Regions from separate parts of the Sulfobacillus thermosulfidooxidans genome, predicted to be linked through region 2. Evidence: predicted binding sites of a transcription regulator. Region 2 holds the regulator's gene; the other holds the start of a gene.
The links. The regulator HrcA, encoded in region 2, represses chaperone genes, less so after heat shock. The targets are predictions, from matches to a motif close to TGTTAGCACTCNNNNNNNNNGAGTGCTAACA.

Region 1 (7,679 bases), on a different contig from region 2:
CACAGTGCCGGCCTATGCGGCACAAATGGCGTTATCCCGGGCAGGATTGGATGCTTCAGAATTGAAGCGTATTGAAATTAATGAGGCGTTTGCCGCAGTGACGTTAACAAGTATCAAAATTGGCGAATTTGATCCGGAAATTGTGAATGTCAATGGGGGCGCTGTGGCATTGGGCCATCCGATTGGCGCGTCGGGAGCCAGAATATTAATGACGTTGATTGTCGAATTGCAACGAATCGGTGGAGGCTATGGAGTGGCGACCATTTGTAGTGGTGGCGGACAGGGCGAAGCGACACTGGTTCGCGTGGATTAGGAGATGATGGCACGTGTCATTGCGGTTGTTAGTTGTTGGAGCCGGCCAAATGGGCACTGGAATTGCTCAAAATGCGGCTCAGCACGATTTTGAGGTGTTTCTTTGGGACAGCCTTAAGCAGCAAACAGAAAAAGCGCTACAACAGATTCGCGCTCGTTTAGACCGAGCGGTGCAAAAAGGCGAGATGGATACATCCCAGGCTGATGCTATTATGGGGCGGATTGCTGTTCCTCGTGATCTGGCCTTGGTACCCCCGGTCGATTTGGTCGTCGAAGCGATTATTGAACAAGAGAAGGAAAAGGTTTCACTCTTTGAACAGCTGGGCCGTCTGTTTGATGCATCCACAATTCTGGCGTCAAACACTTCGTCAATTTCTATTTCCCGGATTGCCCGCCCTGTTCCTCATCCCGAACGGGTTATCGGGATGCATTTTATGAATCCGGTACCTGTTATGCGCCTGGTTGAAGTCGTGGCAGGGACTTTGACTAGTCAAGATACCGTGCAAAAGGTTGTCAAGTGGGCGGAGATGATGGGGAAGACCCCTGTCATTGTCCAGGATTACCCCGGATTTGTCTCGAACCGAATTTTGATGCCCATGATAAACGAAGCTATTTTTGCATTGCAGGAGGGCGTGGCTAGTAAAGAAGCCATAGACACGGTGATGAAACTGGGGATGAATCATCCCATGGGACCGTTAACTCTGGCGGATTTTATTGGACTTGATACGTGTTTAGCCATTATGGAAGTGTTATATGAAGGCTTTGCCGATTCCAAATACCGGCCAGCACCGCTTTTGCGCAAAATGGTGGATGCAGGATTACTCGGACGGAAAACCGGTGTGGGGTTTTACGAATATGAAAAGGCTTAAAGACGGGTTTTCCCGTCTTTAAGCCTGCTGTGATTAGATGGCTTTAGGCGCATCGTGACGTTCTTTGACTAAGGTGGGTAATGTGACCATTTTGTAACCCATTTGTGTTAATTGTTCTAAGATGGCATTTAAGGCTGTGACGGTTTGACTGCGATTTCCGCCTCCATCATGTAGCAAAATGATTGAGCCTGGTTTGACCTGTGTGGCCACTTTGTTGATGATTGACGCGACTCCCGGACGTGCCCAGTCTCTTGTATCAATGGACCAGAGAACAACGGTGTAGCCGTGTTCTCCAAAAGTTTTGAGTAGTGAAGTTGACACCATGCCATATGGTGGGCGGTAAAACGGGACCACAGAAACCCCCAATGATTGAACGTATTGAGCCGTTTTAGCCGCATCATTCCACAATGCTTGGGCACCTACTCGGCGTAAATTTAAGTGACTCCAGCCGTGATCGGCAATGGCCGAACCTTGGTGGGCAATGTCCTTAACCAATCCGGGAAACCGCTGAACCTCGCTGCCGACAACGAAAAATGTGCCATAGGCATGATATTGCGATAAAGTTTTGAGAATTAATGGGGTATATTTGGGGGAGGGACCATCATCAAAGGTAATGGCCACAACTTTTTTATCAGTCACGACGTGGGTCAATGCGCCCTGACTCGCTGGCTGACTCACAAGAAAGAACGCTAACACGACAATTATGACGGGACTTAGGACGAGCCATCCCCATCCCTGGTTCATTGTACAGGTCATCTCCTTAATGGGCACTAGGCATGCCAACTCACATGATGTGTACGCACTGGTCCAAATCAATATGCGAAAAAGAACAAACAGGGAAAGGGGCTGAATCACATGGACGAACTATTATGGCAAGAAATTATGCCGTGGATGGTGGAGATCAGACGGAAGATTCACCAATATCCCGAACTAGGACTTGACACTCCAAAAACCGCCTCACGCGTTGAAGAGGCGTTAGATGAATTGGGGATTGGTCATCGACGGCTAGTTGAGAACGGAGTGGTCGGCTATCTTGGCCCCCAAAATGGCGATGCCATTTTGTTGCGGGCTGATATGGATGGATTGCCCATTGAAGAAAAAACGGGTCTGCCTTACGCGTCAAAGATGAAAGGACGCATGCATGCTTGTGGACACGATGCGCATACCGCCATGTTGCTAGGCGCCGCCTATTATTTGAAACGCCGGGAAAGGGACTTAAAACATCCAGTAACCCTCATGTTTCAGCCAGGAGAAGAAGGACCCGGAGGAGCATTGCCGATGATTGAAGCGGGAATTTTGGACCATCCCCGGGTTACTCGCGCCGTAATGACTCACGTGGACAGTGAGTTACCATGGGGAACCATTGGTCTTTTTAGTGGGCCGGCGATGGCCTCTCCCAACGACTTTAAGATCACCGTGCGGGGGAAAGGGGGACACGGGGCGCATCCGGACAAGACGGTGGACGCCATCATTGCGGCCACGGCAATTGTTCAAGGCTGTCAAACTTTGGTAAGCCGAGAACACGATCCTACAGAACCTTTAGTGGTGACATTTGGGACGATTCATGGCGGATACCGAGAAAATGTCATTGCAGACGAAGTGGAATTGACAGGAACCATCCGCATCCTGTCTCCAAAAGAGATTGATAACACCTTAACGCGCTTTACCCGGTTTATTGAGCAAATTGCTGCGGCGTACCGTGCCCAAGCGACTGTCGAAATTACGCGCGGTTATCCGCCTTTAGTCGCCGATGTTTTGTTGACAGACCAAGTCGAAGCGGTACTACAGCGAGAATTAGGACCAGATGCGGTAAGACGTTTGCCCAAACCATCAATGGGAGCCGAGGATTTTGCCTATATTGCCCAAAAAGTTCCGGCTACCAATTTACATGTCGGCGTCGTCGGACCAGAGTTTGTTACGGGCATTCACTCTGCAGGTTTTAATTTGGATGAGAGAGCTTTAATCACCGGGGCTAAAGCCTATGCGGCGGTGGCACTGTATGTGTCATGAGGTCCCTAGAGGCGTCAAGGAGCACGTAATAAACCGCCATAACCAACACTAGGGGGTCACATAGCTGATGGACACTTATCCAAATCATTTAAATGAACGTGGCGAAGTGCATATGGTGAATGTGGGGGGCAAAGCCATTACCGAACGGATGGCTCGGGCCAAAGGGGCTCTTCTGGCTTCCCCTTCAATCTGCCAAGCGGTAAAGGAAGGCCGGATTCCTAAAGGCGATGTATTGGCTGTGAGCCGGGTTGCCGGGATTATGGCGGCGAAAAGGACTGGCGAATGGATCCCCTTATGCCATCCCTTGCCGCTTACGGCGGTTGACATCGTGATTACCGTTCAAACGGATCGGTTCGTGGTCGAATCGACAGTGCGCACCACGGCACCTACCGGTGTTGAAATGGAAGCATTAACCGCTGTCTCGGCTAGCCTATTGACGTTATATGACATGCTCAAGGCTATGGACCGGACAATGGTCATGACCGATATCTTGTTACTCGAAAAAGACGGAGGGCGTTCGGGACATTTTATACGGGAGGGCATTTCACATGTGGAAAATCGCCATCCTGACGAGTAGTGACCAAGGGGCTTTGGGTCAACGCGCCGATACGTCCGGAGCCTATATTAAAGATGCCGTTCGTGACTTGGGCGAAGTGGTCGCGTATCAAATTCTTCCCGATGATGAGGAGGGCTTGGTGACACAACTCAAGGCCTGGGTGGATGCGGGTATGGATTTGATTTTGACCACAGGAGGAACGGGACTTGGTCCCCGTGACAACATGCCCGAGGCCACTCGCCAGATAATCGACCGAGAAATTCCAGGAATGAGCGAAGCTATGCGTTATGAATCCCTCAAGCACACACCTATGGGCATGCTGTCGCGTGCGGTGTGCGGACAAAAAGATCGTACGTTGATTATTAACTTGCCCGGCTCGTTGAAAGCTGTGCAGGAGTTATTGCCCGTTATTTTACCCGTTCTTAACCATGCCCTTGAGGTGATTCATGGGCAAACGGGACATAAAAATTGAAGATTGAGCTAGATTTAGTGAGATAACGCGAGAAATATGGAGGAAAATCCCTTATTATCATGATCCTGTTTGTCTGGGAATTATTTGACGCTGCTAGGCCTTTTGAGTAAACTGCTTTATGGGTACGTTAGCACTCACCGACTTCGAGTGCTAACAAAAACATATTACTCTCGTTGCAAGGAGGAAAACATCTGTGGAGATTCGTCCACTGGGAGACCATATTGTGGTGCAAATCTTAAGTGACGATTCTATGCCTTCGGGGATTGTGCTGCCCGACACCGCGAAGGATAATCCGCAGCGGGGACGTGTGATTGCAGTAGGATCAGGGAGACTGCTGAGCAACGGTACCCGAGCACCTTTAGAGATTCAATCCGAAGATGTTGTGTTATTCAACGTAGAATCTGCAACGAAAGTGCGAGTCAACGGCCACGATTATTGGCTATTAAAAGAAGACGACGTGTTAGCAGCGATCAACCCGTCTTTGGCTCATGTTTAACACACTGGAGAATTGGCTAGGAGGTAAAATCAATGGCTAAGCAAATGGTCTACGAAGAAGAAGCTCGCCGCGCGTTAGAGCGTGGTGTAGACAAATTGGCCAATGCGGTGAAGGTAACCTTAGGACCTAAGGGCCGCAATGTCGTGTTAGAAAAGAAATTTGGCGCACCGTTAATTACCAACGATGGTGTCACGATTGCACGGGAAATTGAATTAGAGGATCCGTTCGAATCAATGGGTGCGCAATTAGTCAAAGAGGTTGCTACCAAGACCCAGGATGTTGCTGGTGACGGAACCACAACCGCCACGGTGTTGGCGCAAGCGATGATTAAAGAAGGGCTCAAGAACGTCACAGCGGGCGCTAACCCCATGGGCATCAAACGGGGTATTGAGCGGGCAGTGGCTGTAACCGTCGAACAGATTCGGAAAATCGCGACACCGATTGAGGGCAAAGACGCGATTAGCCAAGTGGCATCCATTTCGGCGAATGACGAAGAAATTGGTCGGTTAATTGCCGAAGCCATGGAAAAAGTCGGTTCGGACGGAGTTATCACCGTTGAAGAATCAAAGACCACGGGCACGACATTAGAAACCGTCGAAGGAATGCAGTTTGACCGCGGGTACATTTCTCCGTACATGGTTACCGACACGGAAAAGATGGAAGCGGTATTAAATGACCCCTACATTTTGATTACGGACCGGAAGATTTCTGCCATCCAAGATTTGCTGCCGGTATTGGAAAAAGTTGTTCAGCGCGGGAAACCCCTCGTCATCATTGCTGAGGATGTCGAAGGCGAAGCCTTGGCTACCTTGGTTGTGAACAAATTGCGGGGAACCTTAACAGCCGTGGCTGTGAAAGCTCCGGGATTCGGTGACCGTCGTAAAGCGATGTTAGAAGACATTGCGATTTTGACCGGTGGGCAAGTTATTTCCGAGGACATTGGTCTCAAATTAGAGAATGTCACTCCGGATATGTTAGGGCAAGCGCGCCAAGTCAAGATTGCTAAAGAGGAAACCACCATCGTCGAAGGTCGCGGTTCGCAAGAAGAAATTAAGAAGCGCGTCCAGGTTATCAAGAAGCAAATCGAAGACACCACTTCTGATTATGACCGTGAAAAATTGCAAGAACGGTTGGCCAAACTCTCCGGTGGCGTGGCTGTGATTCAAGTCGGTGCTGCTACAGAGGTTGAGCTTAAAGAAAAGAAACTGCGCATTGAAGACGCGTTGTCGGCAACCCGTGCTGCTGTGGAAGAAGGAATTGTTCCCGGTGGTGGAACAGCATTGCTCCGGGCGATTCCCGCAGTAGAAGCTATTGAAGCTGAAGGTGACGAGCGTATTGGAGTCAACATCGTTCGTCGCGCTTTAGAAGAACCCGTACGGCAAATTGCTTTCAACGCTGGACTCGAAGGTTCTGTTATTGTGGAAATGGTGAAAAAGGAATCGGGTAACGTCGGCTACGATGCAGCTCACAACAAGCTCGTTGACATGGTCAAGAGTGGTATTGTTGACCCCGCCAAAGTGACCCGGTCAACCTTGCAAAACGCGGCGTCTATTGCGGCCATGCTTCTCACCACAGAGGCATTAGTCGCTGACAAGCCTGAAAAGAAAGATGCCGCAGCGCCCGGAGGCATGGGCGGCATGGGCGGCATGGGCGATATGATGATGTAAGGCCCATCAGTTGCCAGAGGAGAGCAAAAGGATTTTGCTCTCCTCTTTCTTTTTGCGAGAGGGCAATCAATAATAGACCAGAGAGATGGGCTTAAGGTCTGTGGTAAGATACCGAAGGCGTATATGGTGTCAACGTCTATCGTGTCGAACGCTGATAGCATGAGAAGAGGGCACAACGTGTAAGGGACACCCAACAATGAGTCATCAACGGATGTTAAAAAGAACACCTGAATAATTTTCTTTATTGGATGCAAAGTGATTGAGATAAGGGGGCAACAGGGTGTCGGCACCTGAAATGGTGTTGTTTATCGGATCTTTTTTATTGGGTTCTATTCCTTTTGGATACTTGATGGCCCGTATGCGTTTTCAAACGGATATTCGCCAACATGGTAGTCAAAATATTGGAGCGACCAATGTGGCGCGGACTTTTGGCATTCGCGTGGGATTGGTGGTGTTAGTCTTAGATGCGCTCAAAGGGATATTGGCGGTGATGATGGCCTTTATGTTATTTCCTCATTTGCCAATGGTGCCTGCTGTAGCTGGTCTGATGGCCATGCTTGGCCACGTTTTTTCTCCATTCATGAAGTTTAAAGGCGGCAAAGGCATTGCCACTGGACTCGGTGTCTTGTCAGCATTATTTTGGCCTGCAGCGCTCATAGCTGTCTTATGTTTCGCCTTCGTTGTCGCCCTATTCCGGATTGTGTCTGTGGCCTCTTTTGTGGCCATGTTGGCGGCCCTAGTGAGTTTTTGGGCATTTGGTCAACAAACCGATTTTTGGTTTTTTGGAATTCCTGCGGTTATCTTGGCATTTTGGGCGCATCGCAATAATTGGCGCCGACTGCTTAAAGGTCAGGAACCTCGCTTTGGACGGTGAGGTGATGACGGACAGGTCTCTTCCTCTGGGGACTTTGAAATAGTCAAAGAATGGGTTGGCAATGGAATGAAATAGGTAAAATGGGGAAAGCTGACTGTTAGATAATACCTTTCTCAAAGGAGTCTAACAGTCTAAGGAGGCTTATCCCATTGGAAGTGACATTATCCCAGCTTATTGAATCGGCACCGGAATTAGCGGTAGCCTTACGCACCGATATTCGCAAGGGACGCTTAGCTGCCAAACGCCAAGAGGGCGTCGCGGGGCGTCCCTATGTGGTTGATACCCAAGCTTTAATGCAGTCCGATCGCGAAGCTTTTCGGCAATTAGCCCAAGATTTAGAAGCCGGCCGAGAAGTGGTGCGTTCTCGCAGTGCCAATATGGGTAGAATTCATCACACGCCAGCTATTGGCAATGAGGCCAACT
Region 2 (7,679 bases):
CCGCGGATTAGCCAGGCGTTATGACCAATCATTTTTAAATCCGGAAATTGGAGCGGCTTCAAAATATGATGTGGAAGTTTTAGTGCCGCCCGGTAATGGGACTGCTCAATATGATGTCTTTCATGCGAATCACAATACCTATGTCAGCGTCCGGGAGACACCAAGCGCGCATTGGGTGAATTTAGGGGACTTTGACAGTGACGACAATGGCACCTTTAGTGTCAGGTTAATGAAGGCTCCCCCTGAACGTAATGATGGATATCATAATGGGCAGATGGAACCACAAAGTGTGAAATTCTTGCCTGTAGCCTAATTCATTAGACAAACAACACAGACAAACAACACAAAAACCTGGCCGGTGGTTCCCCGTGACAGATGACAGGAACCATCGGCCTTCTCTTTCTTTTCATTGACATAGCAAACCAGTAAAATAGATAGGATAGGAATTGGGATGCTGGAGGGCAAACGTGAACCAATCGGAAATTCGGAACTTCTCAATTATCGCCCATATTGATCATGGCAAAAGTACTTTGGCGGACCGTCTCATTGAACGAACGGGAACGTTAACGGCGCGTGAGATGGCTCCACAAGTGTTGGATTCAATGGATCTAGAACGCGAGCGCGGGATTACCATCAAAGCGCAAGCGGTGCGTTTGGAATATGAAAATCAAGGGCAACGTTACGAACTCAATTTAATTGATACCCCGGGCCATGTTGATTTTACCTATGAAGTGTCGCGCGCATTGCAAGCATGTGAAGGTGCTTTATTAGTAATTGACGCGGCACAAGGCGTTGAGGCCCAAACATTGGCTAATTTGTATTTGGCCTTAGAACATGATCTGACCGTTATTCCTATTATTAATAAAATTGATTTGCCTAACGCCAATCCCGAGCGCGTCCAAGAAGAATTAATCGAAATCGGTTTAGACGGAACCGAAGCCATCTTGGTTTCGGCCAAACAAGGCATCGGTATTGATGAGACGCTGGCGGCTATCGTCTCCCGCATTCCGCCTCCGCAAGGCAATCAGCATGCGCCATTAAGAGCTCTAATTTTTGACTCACGCTTTGATAGTTATAAAGGCGTCTTGGTGTATATTCGGGTTGTTGATGGGGCGCTGCATGTTGGAGATAAGATTCAATTTATGGCAACCGGCGCCTCCTTTGAAGTGACGGAAATTGGAGTGTTTCGTCCTCATCCCACAAGCGTTTCGTCCTTGTCGACAGGAGAGGTTGGATTTTTCGCCGCATCAATCAAAACGGTTCAAGATACTCGAGTTGGGGATACCGTCACACTTGCTGACAATCCAGCCAAAGAGGCGCTGCCCGGATATCGTCCGGCACAGCCGATGGTGTTTTCAGGCTTATATCCCGTTGACACCAGTGATTATGGGCGGCTTAGAGAAGCTTTGGAAAAACTGCAACTCAATGATGCCTCGTTAACATTTGAACCAGAAACCTCGGCCGCCCTCGGCTTTGGCTTTCGGGCAGGATTTCTTGGCCTGTTACACTTAGACGTCATTCAAGAACGGTTGGAACGTGAGTACAATTTATCCCTGATTACCACCGCTCCCAACGTGGTGTATCAAGTGAGGCTTGTTACGGGAGAAGAAATTCGAGTCGATAATCCAGCACTCATGCCGCCGGCTGGAGATATTGAGGAAATCCGGGAGCCGATGGTGAGTGCCAGTATTATTACACCCAGTGAATATATTGGTGCGGTTATGGAATTGGCTCAGGAACGCCGTGGTATTTATAAAGATCTTTCCTATATTGATAGCCAAAGAGCCATGTTGTCCTACTCGCTGCCTTTAGGAGAAATCATGTTCGATTTCTTTGATCAGTTGAAATCTCGGACCCGAGGGTATGCTTCTTTCGATTACCAGTGGAGCGGCTTTGCTCCATCGGATTTGGTGCGTCTTGACATTCTCATCAATGGGGAAGTTGTGGATGCCTTTTCCATGATTGTACACCGGGACAAGGCTTATTACCGGGGACGAACACTGGTGGAAAAACTCCGCGATCTGATTCCGCGTCAGTTGTTTGAGGTGCCGTTGCAAGCGGCAATTGGCGGACGGGTTATTGCCCGGGAAACGGTTAAAGCGATGCGTAAAGACGTGTTAGCTAAATGTTACGGCGGTGACATTACCCGGAAACGGAAACTCCTTGAGAAACAAAAAGAAGGGAAAAAACGAATGAAGGCAGTGGGAAATGTGGAGATTCCTCAGGAAGCATTTATGGCCATTTTACGAGTGGACGATAATAAATGATGGATCCGGCCTTATCTGATTGGGGATTATATATTCACATTCCGTTTTGTCAGGCACGTTGTACGTATTGCGACTTTAATACCATTACGGGAATGGGTGAAGACGATTACCGGCGCTATGTCAGTGCGTTAATAAAAGAGTGGAATCAGCAATTGGAAATACCTGCCGGAAATCTCGTCTCCATCTTTTTAGGTGGAGGCACCCCATCGTTGTTAGAACCAGCATTGATTGCTAGCCTTCTTGAGGCCATAGGCACGCGGTTTTCCCATAACTGGCAATCTGTAGAGATCACCATGGAGGCGAATCCCGGAACTATTAATGTCAAACGATTACGCCAGTATCGTGAGGCGGGCGTCAATCGCCTGTCACTCGGTGTGCAGGCATGGCAAAATCATCATCTGCAACAGCTGAACCGGATTCATACCGTGGAAGACGCTGCGCGCGCTATGGAAGCTGCGCGTGAGGCGGGGTTTGAGAATGTGAATTGTGATTTAATTTATGGGTTGCCGCAACAGACTTTAGCCGAATGGCAAGAATCTCTGGAAGCAGTATTGGCGCTAAAACCGGATCACTTGTCCTTATATCAATTACAAATTGAGGAAGGCACACCTCTTGCCACGCAGTTAAAAAGGGGTATCTTGTCCTTACCTCCTACTGATCGGACTGCCGATATGGCCGATATGGGGCGCATGACATTACTCCAGGCAGGATTTGTAGCTTATGAAATATCGAACTATTGTCTTCCGGGAAAACATTCGCGGCATAACCGCTTATATTGGACTATGAATCCTTATTTGGCGTTAGGTGCTGGTGCCCATGGATATTGGCACGGACGCCGATGGTGGAATATTCGCGGCATCAGACGATATATGGAAGCGATAGAGGCTGGGGAAAACGTCAAGGCGGGAGAGGAATGGTTGGATCGCGATGAGGAAATGCGAGAATATGTATGGTTAGGCCTGCGAGAAGAGGCCGGATTTTCGCGTAGCCGGTTCTATCGCAGATTCGGGGTGAATCCCGAAGGACTTTTAGGTTCTATATTTCGTCGCCTTCATAACCAAGGTCTTATTGAACGGGAAAAAGACCGGATCCGCCTGAGTGCACGCGGGCGTGATATGGCTAACTATGTGTTTCGGGAATTTGTGGGGACGGGTCAATATGCTTGACAGTGATGTGAATCCCAGGCTATTTTACCTAATAGGGTATATTAGCACTCGGCATACGAGAGTGCTAACACGGGCAGGAGGTGACTGGGGTGGATACACGGAAACGAACCATTTTGCAAGCTTTGACGGAAGACTACATTAATTCCGCAGAGCCTGTGGGTTCTCGCACTTTAGCAAAAAAATATAATTTGGGCATTAGTCCTGCGACGATTCGCAATGAAATGGCAGATTTGGAAGAATGGGGTTTTCTGGAACAGCCGCATACATCAGCGGGCCGAGTACCCTCGGATAAGGGCTACCGTTTTTATGTCGATGAATTAATGTCCAAAGCGCCAATTGGCCATGAGTTGCTGGAGCGCATCCGGTCCACGTACCAGTCACGCGTGCGAGAGCTGGAGTGGTTTATTCACCAAACAGCCAAGTTAGTTAGTGATATTACGGGCTATCCTTCTATTGTCCTCGCTCCCTCATGGGAACAAGGAATTTTTTCCGCACTGCATTTTGTGGGCGTGGGAGAAGATAGTGCCCTATTAATTATTCGCACAGCTGATGGATTTACACAAAATAAGACGGTATCGATTCCCAAAGAATTGAGTTTGTCCCAGTTAAATGCCCTCGCGCAAGATTTCTCGCGTCAATTCGCGGGGGTTTCGATGCGCGATTTACAAAATTATATATTAGATCCGTTATCCACGAGCCTTTTTGAACATGCTGCATTATGGCAAACCGTACTGGGGTGGTTTTTGACCGAGGGCTCTGACGAAGAACGGATGACGGTAGCGGGTCCCTTAACCATCCTCAATTATCCGGAGTTTAATGATATTAACAAAGTACGCAGAGTCTTAGGGTTTTTGGAGCAAGATAAAGCTGTCGAACAAATTGTCCATTCGCACCCTGCCGACGGGGTTATGGCATTGATTGGCTCAGAAACGTCCATTGAAGACATTCAGGATTGCAGTGTGGTTACCGCGTCCTACCGTGTAGGGCAGACCGTGGTGGGGCGTGTCATGGTTGTCGGTCCTAGACGGATGCAATATGCTTATGTGATGACAGTTTTGGAAGTGGTTTCGGACGAACTGTCTCAGGCTCTGAAATGGGCGTAATGAAAAGCCCCAGCCGTATTAAAAATAAGGAATGCTAAGATAAGATGAGATCGAAATCTCAACACGAGCTTCGTGAAATAGGGAGGATTTTTTAATGGCGGACGAGCGCGACAAGAAAGCGCATACAGATGCGGAACCATATGATGAAGAGCAACAAGGCACCGAATCGCTAGTTGACGAAGGTCAAGAGCAGGTGGATGCGCAAGGTGAGGCCGAAGGCCAAGAAGCCGCTGCTAATGACAATGAAACCAATTGGGAACAGGTAGCGCAGGACCGTTATGACCAGCTTGTGCGCCTTCAAGCAGATTTTGATAACTATAGGCGTCGCGTAGACCGGGAACGTGAAGAGCTCCGCGGTTATGTAACTGGCGCGATTTTGGGAGATTTTCTGCCCGTGTATGACAATTTAGAGAGGGCGTTGAAATATATGCCGGACACCGATGAAGCCAAAGCGTGGCGCATGGGAGTCGAAATGACTCTGAAAGGCTTTAACGATGTCTTAACCAAATTTGGGGTGACCCCGATTCCGACAGTGGGGACCATCTTCGATCCGAGGCTGCATGAAGCGGTCCAACGGGTCGACAGTGATGAGCCAGAAGGAACCATTATTGAGGAATTATTAAAGGGATTTCAATGGAAAGACCGTGTCTTGCGTGCCAGCTTGGTGAAGGTATCCACGGGGCAGGGCACATCAGAACCCCAAAAATCGGAAACGGAATCGGCATCATGAAGTCTTGTGACTGGCATTGAGGCAGAGAAGAGGAGGGAATTTAGCGAATGGCAAAGCGCGATTATTATGAAGTGTTGGGTGTTAGCCGCAATGCGAGTCCTGACGAAATCAAGCGTGCTTTTCGACGCCTGGCCGCCAAGTATCACCCCGATGCCAATCCCGGAGATAAGACGGCGGAAGAGCGATTTAAAGAAATCAATGAAGCGTATCAAGTGTTACAGGACCCCGAAAAACGCGCACGATATGATCAATTTGGCGCCGATGGCCCGCAAATGGGCAATCCCTTTGGCCAAGATTTCGGCTTTGGTGGATTTGGTGACATTTTTGATATTTTCTTTGGCAATGGTTCCTCACAAGGACGTCGTAGTGGGCCTATTAAAGGCCCCGATTTACGGTACGATTTAACCTTAACACTAGAGGAAGTGCTCACCGGGAGCATGCAAACTATTCGGGTGAAACGGGATGAAATCTGCCCGAGATGTCACGGTAACCAGGCGGAACCGGGGACACGCCTCGAAATGTGCCCCACTTGTCATGGTAATGGGCAAGTCGAACGGATCCGAGAAAGTTTCTTAGGACGGATTCGCCAGGTGGAAACTTGTCCAAAATGTCATGGCAGTGGACGGATTATTCCGGTGCCGTGTAAAGAATGTCACGGTCGCGGTCAAGTCCGTGCCGAAAAAAGTTTAAGTGTTACTATTCCCGCAGGCGTAGACGAGGGCACGCGCCTACGCGTGGCTGGTGAAGGGGGAGCTGGACAGCATGGAGGACCGCCGGGAGATTTAATTGTGTTTGTCCACGTGAAAGAACATGAACGATTTACCCGTGATGGCGATGACATTTGGGTCGAAGAACCGATTACTTTTGCGCAAGCGGCGTTAGGCGCGGATGTGAAAATTAAAACGTTGGACGGCGAAGAAACTTTGCACATTCCGGGAGGGACCCAAACGGGAACGGTCTTTAAGCTGTCGCGGCAAGGATTGCCAAGACTGGGAAATGCCAATATTCGCGGTTCGTTGAATGTCAAAGTTAAAGTGATGGTACCGACGTCTTTAACGCATAAAGAACGGGAATTATTGCATATGTGGGCTGAAATGCGCAAAGAAGATGTTGCGCATGAAGACAAGAGCATATTCAAGAAGGTAAAAGATGCCCTGGGTCGGTAATTCATCGGTATCTCCTGACTATATGGCGGTAACATGTTTTGTGTCCGCGGATGATGTGGAATGGGCAGCCCAACTGTTATTAGATTTTGGCCTCAGTGGGATTGAATGGGAAGATGGAAAGCCCGCACAAGCTCCTTTTACGGATATTCCTTTAATTCCAGGGAGGCCGTTTGTTCGTGGATATTTTCCTGATGAACCGGGATTTGACAATATTCGCGTGGAATTGGAACATTTGGCTAAACAACACGGTTGGGACATGACACTTGAGCGGATCCGTACAGAAGACTGGGCTAACAACTGGAAACAATACTACCACCCGATTTATTTGAAGGATAACTATGTCGTAGTCCCTGCATGGCAGGATGTGGATGGAATTGATGATGATCACCGGATTATTTTGGATCCGGCAATGGCTTTTGGTACAGGGACACATCCAACAACACTGATGTGCTTAAACGAAATCATAGAAATAGATCCTAACCGCTTGCGGGTTTTAGACTTAGGAGCGGGATCTGGTATTCTCGCCATAATAGCCGGAAAAATGCACGCGCATGAAATTTGGGCTGTGGAACCCGATCCGGTGGCTTTTCGGGCCTTGGAGTCGAATATTGCCCTCAATCATTTGAAAATCCACACACTTTTAGGGACCTTGAAGGACGTTCCTCACGATCAGGTTTTTGATTTGGCCTTATGCAATTTAATTGCAGATATTATCATTCCCGAATGGCCTTCATTAATTCAACATTTGCATCCAGGAAGTCAAGCGATATTATCGGGTATTTTGTGGGAAAGACGGGAAGAGATTATCCGCGTCGTGGAATCTTATGGCGGACACATTACCAAGATGGTAGAACGAGACGGCTGGGCGATGATGGTGGCGACCCCATGATACGCATTGTGGTGACAAGTGAGCAAATAGCCCCCGACAACAGAATCGTTTTAACAGCAGAACAAAGTCACTATCTTGTTCATGTCATGCGGGTTCGTCCTGGGGAGAAAATCGAAGCCTTGGTAAGCGGGCAAGCGATTTTTGAGTGTGCAATGACTCAAGATAGTCAGGTGCTCGAATGCTTCAGTGCCCGTGAAGTTTCTGAGGATGTTTCACTTTACTTGGCGCAATCCATGATTAAAAAAGATTTATTTAGCGATATCATCGAAAAAGGCACTGAGGCCGGTATTGCGGGGTTCTATCCGCTCCTGACAGAACGCACAATTGTACGCGAAATTTCGCCCAGCAAGTGGAACCG

Region 1: a site for HrcA is predicted at 4,345-4,375, ahead of AOA63_RS00515 (co-chaperone GroES). Genes of this name have one in related genera too.

Annotation. Positions count from the first base shown of each region.
Region 1 is NZ_LGRO01000001.1:99,181-106,859, forward strand. It holds gene AOA63_RS00485 (acetyl-CoA C-acetyltransferase) at 1-313, shown strand, start outside; gene AOA63_RS00490 (3-hydroxyacyl-CoA dehydrogenase family protein) at 327-1,181, shown strand; gene AOA63_RS00495 (polysaccharide deacetylase family protein) at 1,215-1,925, opposite strand; gene AOA63_RS00500 (M20 metallopeptidase family protein) at 2,037-3,191, shown strand; gene moaC (cyclic pyranopterin monophosphate synthase MoaC) at 3,259-3,768, shown strand; gene AOA63_RS00510 (MogA/MoaB family molybdenum cofactor biosynthesis protein) at 3,740-4,219, shown strand; gene AOA63_RS00515 (co-chaperone GroES) at 4,413-4,715, shown strand; gene groL (chaperonin GroEL) at 4,748-6,382, shown strand; gene plsY (glycerol-3-phosphate 1-O-acyltransferase PlsY) at 6,663-7,256, shown strand; gene AOA63_RS00530 (hypothetical protein) at 7,412-7,679, shown strand, end outside.
Region 2 is NZ_LGRO01000002.1:356,008-363,686, reverse strand. It holds gene AOA63_RS17305 (hypothetical protein) at 1-313, shown strand, start outside; gene lepA (translation elongation factor 4) at 468-2,267, shown strand; gene hemW (radical SAM family heme chaperone HemW) at 2,264-3,433, shown strand; gene hrcA (heat-inducible transcriptional repressor HrcA) at 3,523-4,536, shown strand; gene grpE (nucleotide exchange factor GrpE) at 4,631-5,266, shown strand; gene dnaJ (molecular chaperone DnaJ) at 5,314-6,432, shown strand; gene AOA63_RS17275 (50S ribosomal protein L11 methyltransferase) at 6,416-7,321, shown strand; gene AOA63_RS17270 (RsmE family RNA methyltransferase) at 7,318-7,679, shown strand, end outside.